One region of the Citrobacter koseri ATCC BAA-895 genome, then DNA from elsewhere that is predicted to be linked to it. Evidence: predicted binding sites of a transcription regulator. Region 1 holds the regulator's gene; each other region holds the start of a gene.
The links. The regulator CRP, encoded in region 1, controls carbon source genes, mostly activating them, when cyclic AMP is high. The targets are predictions, from matches to a motif close to ATGTGANNNNNNTCACAT.

Region 1 (4,215 bases):
TTCAGGTGCCCCAGCACGCGTTGCAGATGCTGTTCCAGCGTGCTGAGCGGCCCGTGGGAGAGCATCTCCGATGACTCCAGAATATTCACATCCCCGGAACCGCCCGGCGCGTCATACTCCAGCCGCTGCTGACAGCGCTGGAGCGCAATTTCGCAGGATTCCAGATAGCGCTGCGCCAGATCCGGCGTCAGCATCGTATGCTCGCGCGCCAGCGTGGTCATGGCGTTGACGTGCTCAACGATAAACTGGCTGTGCGTTACCCACAGTTTCATATCTTCCAGATAGTGCGTGTTAAACCCCGGTTCCTGCATCGCCTGATTCAGCGAGTTAAACAGCGTATTGTGCGCCTGGTTCACCCGCATTCGCTGGTACGCCAGCGGCGTTGGCTGCGGGTCGTTGCTGAGGATCAGCCGAATGGCCTCCTGGTCCGCTTCCAGCGCGTCGTGGGCATTCTTACGCAAAAGGCCGCTTTGCCACTGCGGCCAGAGCCAGACCATCCCGCCAAAAGCAATCAGGCAGCCAATGACCGTATCAATAAATCGCGGCACGATGAACTGTTCGCCGTTGAGCGTCAGCAGTTGCAGGGTATAGACCGCCGTCACCGTAAAGCCAACCGTCGCCCAGCCGTAGTTTTTGCGAATGGTCAGATAGCTCACCAGCGTAATGATCAGCATTAATGCCAGCGTGTAGCCTTCAGGAATGCGAAAGTGCAACGTGACGCCCGCCACCACCAGACCGGCCAGCGTACCCGCTGAACGGTGCAGAATGCGTACGCGCGTCGCGCCGTAGCCGTTTTGCGTGACGAACAGGATGGTCATCAGAATCCAGTACGGCTTGGGCAGATGTAAGGCGCTGCCCATCAGACTGGCGATACTTAACATGACGCTGATTCGCCCGGCGTTGCGCAGCGCGGGCGATTTAAACGATAAATAGCTTTTCAGCGCGGGCAGCAGCGGCAGGCGACGCTGTTTATCAGCCATCAGGTCGCGTGCGTACAGCGGACGCTGAGTGCGTAATACGCGGGCAATACGGCTAAAGTGCCAGTAGCAAAACTGCCCGACAGGGTTTTCCGGGTGCTGATTGGCGATTTTTTCCAGCGCGCCAGTCTGCTTCTCCATCGAAAAACGGCTGGGCAGACGGTGATACAGGATGTCATCCGCGATGATGCGCAGGCGGGCAGCGACGGTTTGCGCATTCCAGCGAATAACCTGTTCCGCGTGGCTGCGCTCCACCAGCTTCTGAACCTCCTCCGGCTGATGCAAACTAACGGAGATATGCTCCTGTAAGTCCAGCGCTTCCTGGAAGGCGCGCAGCAGGCGCTTGTAGTCATTATTGTGCTGGGCCGACAGCATGTGCATCTGCTGGTAACACTGGGTAATGAGATCTACCGCTTTCTGCTGGCGCACCAGCAGAGGCGGCAGCGCTTTTTCTGGATCGATATGCTGCGTGAGCAGGCTGTATTTGGCCTCGCAATAGTCGGCCAGCTCGCGATACAGCAGGCTGAGCGACTCGCGCAGCGGCTGTTCGCGCCACAGCCAGAACCAGAACCAGTTAAACAGCCCATACCATAGCGTGCCGAGCGCATAGATGAGCAGCGGCTCCCAGACCGGCATGTTCCCCGCCAGGCTTAGCGTGAAAATGGCGGCAATCAGTGAAGCGGGCAGCAGCCTTGCATGCAGCGGGCTGATTTCTGCCGTGACGCCGAGCAGCAGCGTCAGCCCGGTGAGGATCAGCGGCAGGGGGATGTCGCGCGCCAGCAGCAGTTGTGTAATCAGGCTGCATCCGGCAAACAGCGATCCGCCGATGATTAAGCGTTTGAAAAAGCGTTTATGCGGGGTATCAAGACCGGCAATATTGCAGCAGGCGGGAACGAGCGAGAACAGCAGTCCCAGGTGCAACTGGCCGATGATCAGGCCGATAGCCACAGGCAGGCACAGCACCAGCGTTTGCCGTAGTGCGTAGTTGATCTCAGGATGGTAAATCAGTCTTCGCCACATCGGTGCAAACAAAAATGGCGCATTACCCGGTAATGCGCCATTCCGACGGGATTAACGTGTGCCGTAGACGACGATGGTCTTACCGTGAGCGGAGATCAGATTCTGATCTTCGAGCATTTTCAGAATACGCCCCACGGTTTCACGGGAGCAGCCAACGATCTGGCCGATCTCCTGACGGGTGATTTTGATCTGCATGCCATCCGGGTGAGTCATCGCGTCAGGTTGTTTCGCCAGGTTCAGCAGGGTCTGAGCGATACGGCCCGTTACGTCGAGGAAGGCGAGGTTACCGACTTTCTCAGATGTCACTTGCAGACGGCGAGCCATCTGGGAAGACAGGCGCATCAGAATATCCGGGTTTACCTGGATCAACTGACGGAATTTCTTGTAAGAAATTTCAGCGACTTCACAGGCCGTTTTGGCACGTACCCAGGCACTGCGTTCCTGACCTTCTTCAAACAGGCCCAGTTCGCCAATAAAATCGCCCTGATTCAGATAAGAAAGGATCATTTCTTTCCCTTCTTCATCTTTGATCAACACTGCCACTGAGCCTTTAACGATGTAGTACAACGTTTCCGCTTTTTCACCCTGGTGAATCAGCGTGCTCTTCGATGGGTACTTATGAATGTGGCAATGAGACAAGAACCATTCGAGAGTCGGGTCTGTTTGCGGTTTGCCAAGCACCATGCGCGGTTATCCTCTGTTATAAGCTGTCTCCAGAGCCAGAACACGACACTGCCTCTGGGTTTGCAAAAATAGGTTTCCCGAATTCCTGGGAAGGGGGCTGTCGAAAATGTACTGCAGCCTGAATGTGATGTCCTCTGCATACATGCAGTACGTCAATGTATTACTGTAGCATCCCGACTGTTTTAGCATAGCTTTCGCCGTGTGTCTCCTGGTGTCTCGCTTCAGCATGACGCAGGTCGCCTTCCGTTGCGAGATTTGTTATGTGCGCGTAATCTGTCAGGAAAATTGACACATTGGAGTTCCGAATATGCAAGCGCGTGTAAAGTGGGTTGAAGGGTTAACCTTTCTGGGAGAGTCTGCCTCCGGCCACCAGGTTTTAATGGATGGCAACTCCGGTGATAAAGCGCCAAGCCCGATGGAAATGGTGCTGATGGCCGCAGGCGGTTGTAGCGCAATCGACGTGGTTTCTATTTTGCAGAAAGGGCGTCAGGATGTGACGAATTGCGAAGTGAAGCTGACGTCCGAACGTCGTGAAGAAGCGCCGCGCCTGTTTACGCATATCAATCTGCATTTCATTGTGACCGGCAATGACCTGAAAGACGCGGCGGTTGCGCGGGCGGTCGATCTTTCGGCTGAGAAGTATTGCTCAGTGGCGCTGATGCTAGAAAAAGCGGTGAATATTACCCATTCGTATGAAGTGATTGCGGCGTGATGCCGGTTGCCTGATGGCGCTTCGCTTATCAGGCCTACGAATTCGCACCCTGTAGGCCGGATAAGGCGCCAGCCGCCATCCGGCATATATCAAACGCACCCTGTAGGCCGGATAAGGCGTCAGCCGCCATCCGGCAAACATCGAACAGATTATTCGATCTTCTTCCCTTCCATCAGTCGCTGAACCAGCGGCAACATGATCAGCTCCATCGCCAGCCCCATTTTGCCGCCCGGCACCACGAGCGTATTGATATGGGAAATAAACGACCCCTGCAACATCGCCAGCAGCCACGGGAAATCAATCCCTTCCAGATTTCTGAAATGAATGACCACAAAACTTTCGTCCAGCGAAGGAATGCCTTTCGCGGCGAAGGGATTGGAAGTGTCAACGGTGGGCACGCGCTGGAAGTTAATGTGGGTGCGGGAAAACTGCGGCGTAATGAAATTAATGTAGTCATCCATTGAGCGGACAACGGAATCCATCACCGCCTCGCGGGAGTGGCCGCGCTCGCTGGTATCGCGAATCAGTTTTTGAATCCACTCCAGGTTGACGATCGGCACCACGCCGACCAGCAGATCGACATGACGCGCGACATCATGCTGCGGCGTTACCACGCCGCCGTGCAGCCCTTCGTAAAACAGCACATCGGTGGGTTCCGGCAGCGGCTGCCACGGGGTAAACGTCCCTGGCACCTGATTCCACGGCACGGCCTCATCGTAGGTATGAAGATACTTACGCGCCTGGCCTTTGCCCGTCTGTCCGTATTCAATAAAGGTTTGTTCCAGCAGGCTGAAGTCGTTGGCTTCAGGGCCGAAATAGCTG
Region 2 (4,215 bases), 1.5 Mb from region 1:
TCGGGAGATCATCGGTGGCATAGCGGTGTCTTTTCAGCGTCATCACCAGCTGACCAAATAGCAGTTCCGCCATCTCATTCGCCAGCGGATCGCCCTGATTGCTCTCATGTTCAAGCTGGCTGATAACCTGCCGCGCCTGATTCATCCCCACGCTGCCCAGCCGCCAGTGCGGGCTCCGTTCACTGCCGTTAAAGCCCGGAATGGCGCTTTCCCAGCCAAGATTCAGGGTCAACCGCTCCGGGCAGTAAATAATATTCTGCAAAACCAAATCGTTAACGGAGGTGTAGGAGTGTCTGTCCTCGGCGCGAATATAAAACAGATCGCCACGCGTGATGCGGTAAGGGCGATCGTTGAGCACATGCAAACCGTTGCCGCGCCAGACCAACACCAGTTCACAAAACTCGTGTGTATGTTCCGCGAACACATTTTGCGGATAGCGATCGGCAACCGCGACAGCCTGGCCGTCATTCGCAAAAAAGTCTTTTTTCAGAAGGACTAACTGATTTGCCACCGCAGCACCTCACGTTGAATGCTTGCCGGATGGCGCTACGCTTATCTGGCCTACAGATCGCCGCCGTAGGCCGGATAAGGTGAAGCCGCCATCCGGCATTGAAGGGGACGATTATCAGCAAATTGGCGACAAAAAACGGTGATAGCTTTCGCGTTACTGTAGCAATGCGTCCCGCCCCTGGCGAATATCCCTGGGCGACCAGTCAAATTCCCGGCGAAACAGCGTCGAAAAATGGTTACTGTCGCCAAAACCGCAGCGATACGCGATATCTGTGACGCTTTCATCACTGTGACGCAGCAGATGGCGAGCCTTGATAAGCCGCAGACGGTTAAGATAGCGCTGCGGCGTCAGGCCGGTCTGTTGTTTGAGCTGACGGTGCAGCGTGCGCAGCGAGAGCGAAAACTTGTCGGCTATCGACTCCCAGCACACCTCTTCAGCAAAATGATCCTCCAGCCAGGCCAGCAACTGATTCAGCCGCGCATCGTTATTGGCTGCCCCTTCCATCAGGCTGCTTTTACGCAGCAGCACCAGCAACTGCATAAACAGAATTTCACGGTTGGCGACCGCAGGCGTGTCCATCTCGTCTCCGGCGTTTTCCATCTGCGCCACCAGTTGCCGCACCTGCTGCAACGCGCTCTGATTCACGCGCCAGTGTGACGGGTACTGCCCATCCTGTTCCTGCGGCAAGAGCTGGTTCAGCCCTGCCAGAAACTGAAACGCGTCCGGCGAGCGATAGAGCACATTCGTCAGACACAGGTTGTCGGTGTGTTCATACAGATGTCTGTCATGATCGCGAACAAAGCAGACCGTACCGCCGCTAATGGTGTAGGGCTGCCCATTGAACACATGAATGCCGGTGCCATGTTCAACAATCACAATCTCGTGAAAATCATGATGATGTTCAGGAAAAGCGGACTGAGGAAGCCGGGGTTCAATGGCCACGGGCGCTTTACCTGACGGAAAAAAATCCACGCTATGCAGTACGGTCATGATGGCTTCCTGATATGAGAAACATGTCAGAAATAGTAATTAAGGGTTACTACCCTCACCTTAAATTTTTAACGCCAAAGCGCGCAAACCCGGTCGTTTTTTCAAGAAAGGACGGGAAAGATCAGGAAATGCGGACGCCGTCACATCCGGCCAATTCACGCTGATAAACGGAAATTGTGAACGCTATCACGTTCACCTTTGCCTCCTTGCCAGCGGCCAATTTAACCTGTCAGTAACAGGAAGGTACGCCTTCCTGGGGGTTCTTAGACTGAGTGCAATGAAACTCAGAAGGACTTCACCATGACTTTTCGCCATTGTGTCGCTGTCGATCTCGGGGCATCCAGCGGGCGCGTAATGCTGGCGCGTTACGACAGTGAACAACACGCCCTGACGCTGCGTGAAATCCACCGCTTCGCGAACTGTTTGCAAAAAACAGACGGGTTCGACGCCTGGGATATCGACAGCCTGGAAAATGAAATTCGCCTTGGACTGGAGAAAGTCTGCGATGAAGGTATCCGTATTGACAGCATCGGCATTGATACCTGGGGCGTGGACTATGTGCTGCTCGACAAGCACGGCCAGCGCGTCGGTCTGCCCGTATCTTATCGCGACAACCGTACCACGGGGGTGATGCAGCAGGCGCTGGCGCAGCTCGGTAAGCATGATATCTATCGCCGCAGCGGCATTCAGTTTCTGCCGTTCAATACGCTGTATCAGCTCCGCGCGCTGGTTGAACAACAGCCTGAACTTATCCCGCAGGTGGCGCATGCCCTGCTGATCCCCGACTATTTCAGTTTCCGCCTGACGGGCGAAATGAACTGGGAATACACCAACGCCACCACCACGCAGCTCGTCAATATCAACAGCGATGACTGGGACGATGCCCTGCTGGACTGGACCGGCGCCAACAAAGCCTGGTTTGGCAGACCTACCCATCCGGGCAACGTGATCGGCTACTGGATCTGCCCACAGAAAAATCAGATTCCGGTGGTCGCCGTCGCCAGTCACGACACCGCCAGCGCGGTGATCGCCTCTCCGCTGGCCGATAAAAACAGCGCTTATCTCTCTTCCGGCACCTGGTCGTTGATGGGCTTCGAGAGCAGAACACCTTACACCGATGACGTGGCGCTGGCGGCGAACATCACCAATGAAGGCGGCGCAGAAGGCCGCTACCGGGTGCTGAAAAACATCATGGGGCTTTGGCTGCTTCAGCGCGTACTGAAAGAGCGCCAGATTACCGACCTGCCCGCGCTGATCGCCGAGACCCAGTCGCTTCCGGCCTGCCGTTTCCTGATAAACCCGAATGACGATCGCTTTATCAACCCCGCCGATATGAGCGCGGAGATCCAGGCGGCCTGCCGTGAATCCGGCCAGCCGGAACCCACCCGTAACGCCGAACTGGCACGCTGCATTTTCGACAGTCTGGCGCTGCTGTATGCCGATGTGTTGCAGGAGCTGGCGAACCTGCGCGGTGAAGCCTTTAGCCAGCTGCACATCGTCGGCGGAGGTTGCCAGAACGCCCTGCTGAACCAGCTGTGCGCTGATGCCTGCGGCATTCGCGTGATGGCCGGGCCGATTGAGGCTTCCACCCTCGGCAATATCGGCATCCAGCTCATGACGCTGGACGAACTGAACAACGTTGACGACTTCCGTCAGGTGGTAAGAACCAACTACGACCTGACGACCTTTACCCCAAATCCTGACAGTGAAATTGCCCGCCACGTTGCGCAGTTTCAATCAAAACGACAGACAAAGGAGCTTTGCGCATGACCACTCAACTTGAACAAGCCTGGGAACTGGCAAAACAACGTTTTGCTGCGGTAGGTATTGATGTCGAGGAGGCGTTACGCCAGCTCGATCGTCTGCCGGTATCGATGCACTGCTGGCAGGGCGATGACGTCGCCGGATTCGAAAACCCGGAAGGATCGCTCACCGGCGGTATTCAGGCCACCGGTAACTATCCCGGTAAAGCGCGCAGCGCCAGCGAGCTGCGCGCCGACCTGGAACAGGCGCTAAGCCTGATCCCGGGGCCAAAACGCCTGAACTTACACGCAATCTATCTGGAGTCTGACACGCCGGTGTCCCGCGACCAGATCAAACCGGAGCACTTCAAAAACTGGGTGGAATGGGCAAAAGCGAACCAGTTAGGGCTGGACTTCAACCCCTCCTGCTTTTCTCACCCGCTGAGCGCTGACGGCTTTACCCTGGCGCACGCGGACGACAACATTCGCCAGTTCTGGATTGACCACTGCAAGGCCAGCCGCCGCGTATCTGCGTACTTCGGTGAGCAACTGGGCACGCCGTCGGTGATGAACATCTGGGTCCCGGATGGCATGAAAGACATCACCGTTGACCGCTTAGCGCCGCGCCAACGCCTGCTGGAGGCGCTGGACGAGGTGATCAGCGAAAAACTGAACCCGGCGCATCACATCGACGCCGTGGAAAGCAAACTGTTCGGTATTGGCGCGGAAAGCTATACCGTCGGCTCCAACGAGTTCTACATGGGCTACGCCACCAGCCGCCAGACCGCGCTGTGCCTCGACGCGGGCCACTTCCATCCGACCGAAGTGATTTCCGACAAGATTTCCGCCGCCATGCTGTATGTGCCGCGCCTGCTGCTGCACGTCAGCCGCCCGGTGCGCTGGGACAGCGACCACGTCGTGCTGCTGGATGATGAAACCCAGGCAATTGCCAGCGAAATCGTGCGTCATAAC
Region 3 (4,215 bases), 400 kb from region 1:
CCAGCGCATCCAGTTCTGCCGCCAGCAGCGGACCTGCGCAAGCGACGTCGGCGAATTTACCGATACCGTGGGTAGAAGCCTGGGCGCGGTGCGCAGTACCGAAAGCGTCCATCACGAATACGTCGCACAGCGCAGCGTATTTCTTAGACAGGGCTTCGTCGTCTTTCTTCTCGCCTTTGTTAAAGCGAACGTTTTCCAGAACCACCAGTTCACCGGCAGCCACTTCAACGCCGTCCAGGTAATCTTTTACCAGGCGAACCGGATTGGACAGTTTGTCTTTCAGGTAGTTAACAACCGGCAGCAGAGAGAATTCTTCGTTGTACTCGCCTTCGGTAGGACGACCCAGGTGGGAAGTAACCATCACTTTCGCACCCTGTTTCAGGGCCAGTTCGATGGTCGGCAGGGAAGCACGAATACGCGCGTCGCTGGTTACTTTCCCTTCTTTAACTGGAACGTTCAGATCCGCACGGATAAAAACACGTTTACCAGCAAGATCCAGATCGGTCATCTTAATTACAGACATGGTGAATCCTCTCATTGATTCATAAAGTTTTGCAGACGTCATGCGCTTCATCCTTTTGAAGGATTTTGCGCATGAAATGTCCTACTTGAAACCAACTGCGGCCATCGCTAACGTCGTGTCGAGCATTCGGTTAGCAAAGCCCCATTCATTATCGCACCAGACCAATGTCTTGATCAGGTGGGCGCCACTGACCCGTGTCTGGGTGCCATCAACGATGGCGCTATGCGGGTCGTGGTTGAAATCTATCGAGACCAACGGCAATTCCGTATAGTCAACTATACCATGAAATGCCCCATGTGCTGCTTTTTGCAGCAACTGGTTGACTTCATTGGCTTTTACCGGCTTTTTCACCGTCACGCTTAAGTCGATCGCCGTCACATTTATGGTCGGTACGCGTACCGCAATCGCCTCAAAACGGTCGTTGAACTGCGGGAAAATTCGCGTAATGCCCGCCGCCAGTTTGGTATCAACCGGAATAATCGACTGGCTGGCGGCGCGGGTGCGTCGCAGATCGGAATGGTACGCGTCGATCACCTGCTGATCGTGCATAGCGGAGTGGATCGTCGTGACGGTTCCCGACTCAATGCCGTATGCATCATCTAACAATTTAATGACGGGGATGATGCAATTCGTGGTACAGGACGCATTCGATACGATGCGGTGTTCCGCACGCAATTGCTCCTGGTTCACGCCAAACACGACGGTGGCGTCAAGATCGTGGCTGCCGGGATGTGAAAAGAGCACTTTTTTCGCGCCAGCGGCAAGATGCGCCTCGCCGTGTTCACGATTACCGTACACGCCCGTGCAATCCAGCACGACATCAATACTCAGTTCGCGCCAGGGCAGCGCATCCAGCGTTCGCTCGTGCAAAATGCGAATCGTGTCGTCACCGACGATGAGCTGCTCGCGCTCCTGGCGAACATCCCATGCAAAACGTCCATGGCTGGTGTCATATTTCAACAAATGCGCCATGCCCGCAGCATCCGCAAGTTCGTTGATTGCCACCACGCTGATTTCCGCCCGGCGTCCTGATTCATACAAAGCACGAACCACGTTACGCCCGATGCGACCAAAGCCATTAATCGCTACGCGTACGGTCATAGGTCTCCTGCAAGGCTATCCCGATTCAGATGAGGCTGACAGAGTAATCCAGCAAATCGTCGAGGAAAACCTTACCTGTCGCAAACTGCGACTGATTGATTATTTGTCGAACATTTAATCGACTGAAACGCTTCAGCTAGAATAAGCGAAACGAGGAATAAAAGGAATGATTGTCCAGTCAAAGAAGCCAGTTATCTGACCTGCATCACACTTTCGCCCCCTTCAGCGCCCGATTTATTCCATATTCCAGAATGGCGAATAAGCGTAGCAATATCTTTTCGTTGCCGCATCACAAATCCTGATTTATATCAGGAAGTACGTGAGCCAGCGTCTATATTATCAGCGCTACGTCCGAGTCTCGGAGTCCCCAAACCATGACAATGCCGCCAGTTCCCTCATCTGCCGCACGCTTTTATGCGCTGCGCCTGCTTCCCGGCCAGGAAGTTTTTTCACAACTACACGCGTTCGTCCAACAGCACCAACTGCGCGCCGCGTGGATAGCCGGGTGTACCGGCAGCCTGACTGACGTCGCGCTGCGATTCGCCGGGCAAGAGGAAACCACCCTGCTCACCGGAACGTATGAGGTCATCTCCCTGAACGGCACGCTGGAACTCACTGGCGAACACCTTCATCTCTCTGTTTCCGACCCAAAAGGCGCAATGCTGGGCGGCCATATGATGGCAGGCTGTACCGTTCGCACCACGCTTGAGCTAGTCATCGGAGAGCTTAACGCGCTGGCGTTTAGCCGCCAGCCCTGCGCTGTTTCCGGTTATGAAGAACTGGTTATCTCACCCCGTTAACGTTTCACTCAGTAAGAGGTTTTCTATGGCGCGTCGCCAGTTTTCCAGCCAGTCCCTGGCTTTGATCGTGATTGCTATCGCCATCAATATGATCGGCGGACAGCTCATCAGCATGTTGAAGTTACCGGTTTTCCTCGACTCCATCGGGACGTTGATCAGCGCCGTCCTGCTCGGCCCGATTGTCGGCATGTTAACCGGGTTGCTCACCAACGTACTCTGGGGATTATTAACCGATCCCATCGCCGCCGCCTTTGCGCCGGTCGCGATGGTGATTGGTCTGGTCGCCGGTTGGCTGGCGCGTGCCGGATGGTTTCGCACCCTGCCAAAAGTGGTGGCCAGCGGCGTGGTGATTACGCTGGCGGTCACAGTTGTCGCCGTGCCGCTGCGAACCACGCTGTTTGGCGGTGTGACCGGAAGCGGCGCCGACCTGTTTGTCGCCTGGATGCACTCTGTCGGTCAGAACCTGGTGGAGTCCGTTGCGATTACCGTCCTGGGGGCGAATCTGGTCGATAAAATCCTGACCGCGATTATCGTCTGGGTGCTGTTGCGCCAGTTGCCATTACGCACCACGCGCCATTTCCCAACGATGTCGCCCGTGCGCTAATGCACCCTTTTACCTCGTTAACGCTCTGGGCGCTGGCCGCCTGCACCACGCTGCTGCTTCCTGCCGGCATGGCGCTCACGCTGTACAGCGCGGCGACGTTTCTCTGTTTACTGGGGATAAGCGCCACGCGCCCGCGGGCGAAATATGTCGCGTGGCTGATGTTTTCTCTGGGGTTCGGCCTATGGCTGGTACACGGAGGCTGGCTGACCGAGTGGATCAGCGGCCAGCCGCGCGATCCGCAACGCTGGCAACACGCCGTCACGCTCTGGCTACGGATTCTGGCGATAGTCTCCACCTCACAGTTGTGGATGCAGTACGTGCCGGTTCGCCAGTTTATTCGCGCCCTGTTCGCCTCACGCCTGCCGCCGGGCATCGCCTACCTGTTTGCCGGCCCACTACTGGTTGTCGAACAGCTAAAACGCCAGCTGTCGATCATTCATGAAGCCCAGCGCGCCCGCGGCGTGCCGCTGGACGAACGTTGGTATCAGCGACTTCGCGCCATGCCTGCGCTTATCGTTCCGTTAACGCACAATGCGCTCAACGATCTGGCGGTTCGCGGCGCGGCATTGGATATGCGGGCGTTTCGTTTACATCGCCGTCGCACCACATTGTGGGCGCCGGAGGACAGCGCCCGGCAACGGGTCGCACGCTACAGCATGATACTGGCGATGCTGGTCGAAACCGGAGTGTGGATATGGTTACGCTAGAGCAGTTCCGTTATCACCCGACACATGCGACGCGCGCCCCGCTGTGCTTCGATTTTCATTACGACACGCCCGGTATCGTGGCGATTTTTGGCAATAACGGCAGCGGAAAAAGTACGCTGGCGCAGTTAATGGCGGGCTGGTTTCCCGATTTTCTTCCCGGCGCGATCGACGGCAAAGGCGAACTGTTATGCACGCCCATAGGGCAGCGCTCCCTGGCGGAACACGCGCAAACCATCCAGCTTGTCCAGCAGTCGCCCTGGCTGCAACTTTCCGGCTGTACCTTCAGCGTAGAGGAAGAGATCGCGTTCGGCCCGGAAAACCTTGCGCTCAGAGAAGCGGAGATCCTGCGTCGCGTTGATGCCGCGCTCTCGCTGACGGAATGCCAGCCATTGCGCCATCGCCACCCGGGTACGCTTTCCGGCGGGGAAACTCAGCGCGTGGTGATTGCCAGCGCACTCGCTATGCAGCCGAAACTGTTGA

Region 2: a site for CRP is predicted at 1,630-1,647, ahead of rhaS (HTH-type transcriptional activator RhaS). Genes of this name have one in related genera too.
Region 3: a site for CRP is predicted at 1,818-1,835, ahead of epd (erythrose-4-phosphate dehydrogenase). Genes of this name have one in related genera too.

The regions. Positions count from the first base shown of each region.
Region 1 covers NC_009792.1:4,376,399-4,380,613, reverse strand. Annotated here, with positions in the region: gene CKO_RS20390 (YccS/YhfK family putative transporter) at 1-1,997, opposite strand, end outside; gene crp (cAMP-activated global transcriptional regulator CRP) at 2,049-2,681, opposite strand; gene CKO_RS20375 (OsmC family protein) at 2,989-3,393, shown strand; gene CKO_RS20370 (phosphoribulokinase) at 3,543-4,215, opposite strand, start outside.
Region 2 covers NC_009792.1:2,869,387-2,873,601, forward strand. Annotated here, with positions in the region: gene rhaR (HTH-type transcriptional activator RhaR) at 1-511, opposite strand, end outside; gene rhaS (HTH-type transcriptional activator RhaS) at 665-1,501, opposite strand; gene rhaB (rhamnulokinase) at 1,802-3,271, shown strand; gene rhaA (L-rhamnose isomerase) at 3,268-4,215, shown strand, end outside.
Region 3 covers NC_009792.1:3,980,967-3,985,181, forward strand. Annotated here, with positions in the region: gene pgk (phosphoglycerate kinase) at 1-523, opposite strand, end outside; gene epd (erythrose-4-phosphate dehydrogenase) at 605-1,624, opposite strand; gene CKO_RS18325 (PPC domain-containing DNA-binding protein) at 1,999-2,424, shown strand; gene CKO_RS18330 (ECF transporter S component) at 2,450-3,028, shown strand; gene CKO_RS18335 (energy-coupling factor transporter transmembrane component T) at 3,028-3,735, shown strand; gene CKO_RS18340 (energy-coupling factor ABC transporter ATP-binding protein) at 3,723-4,215, shown strand, end outside.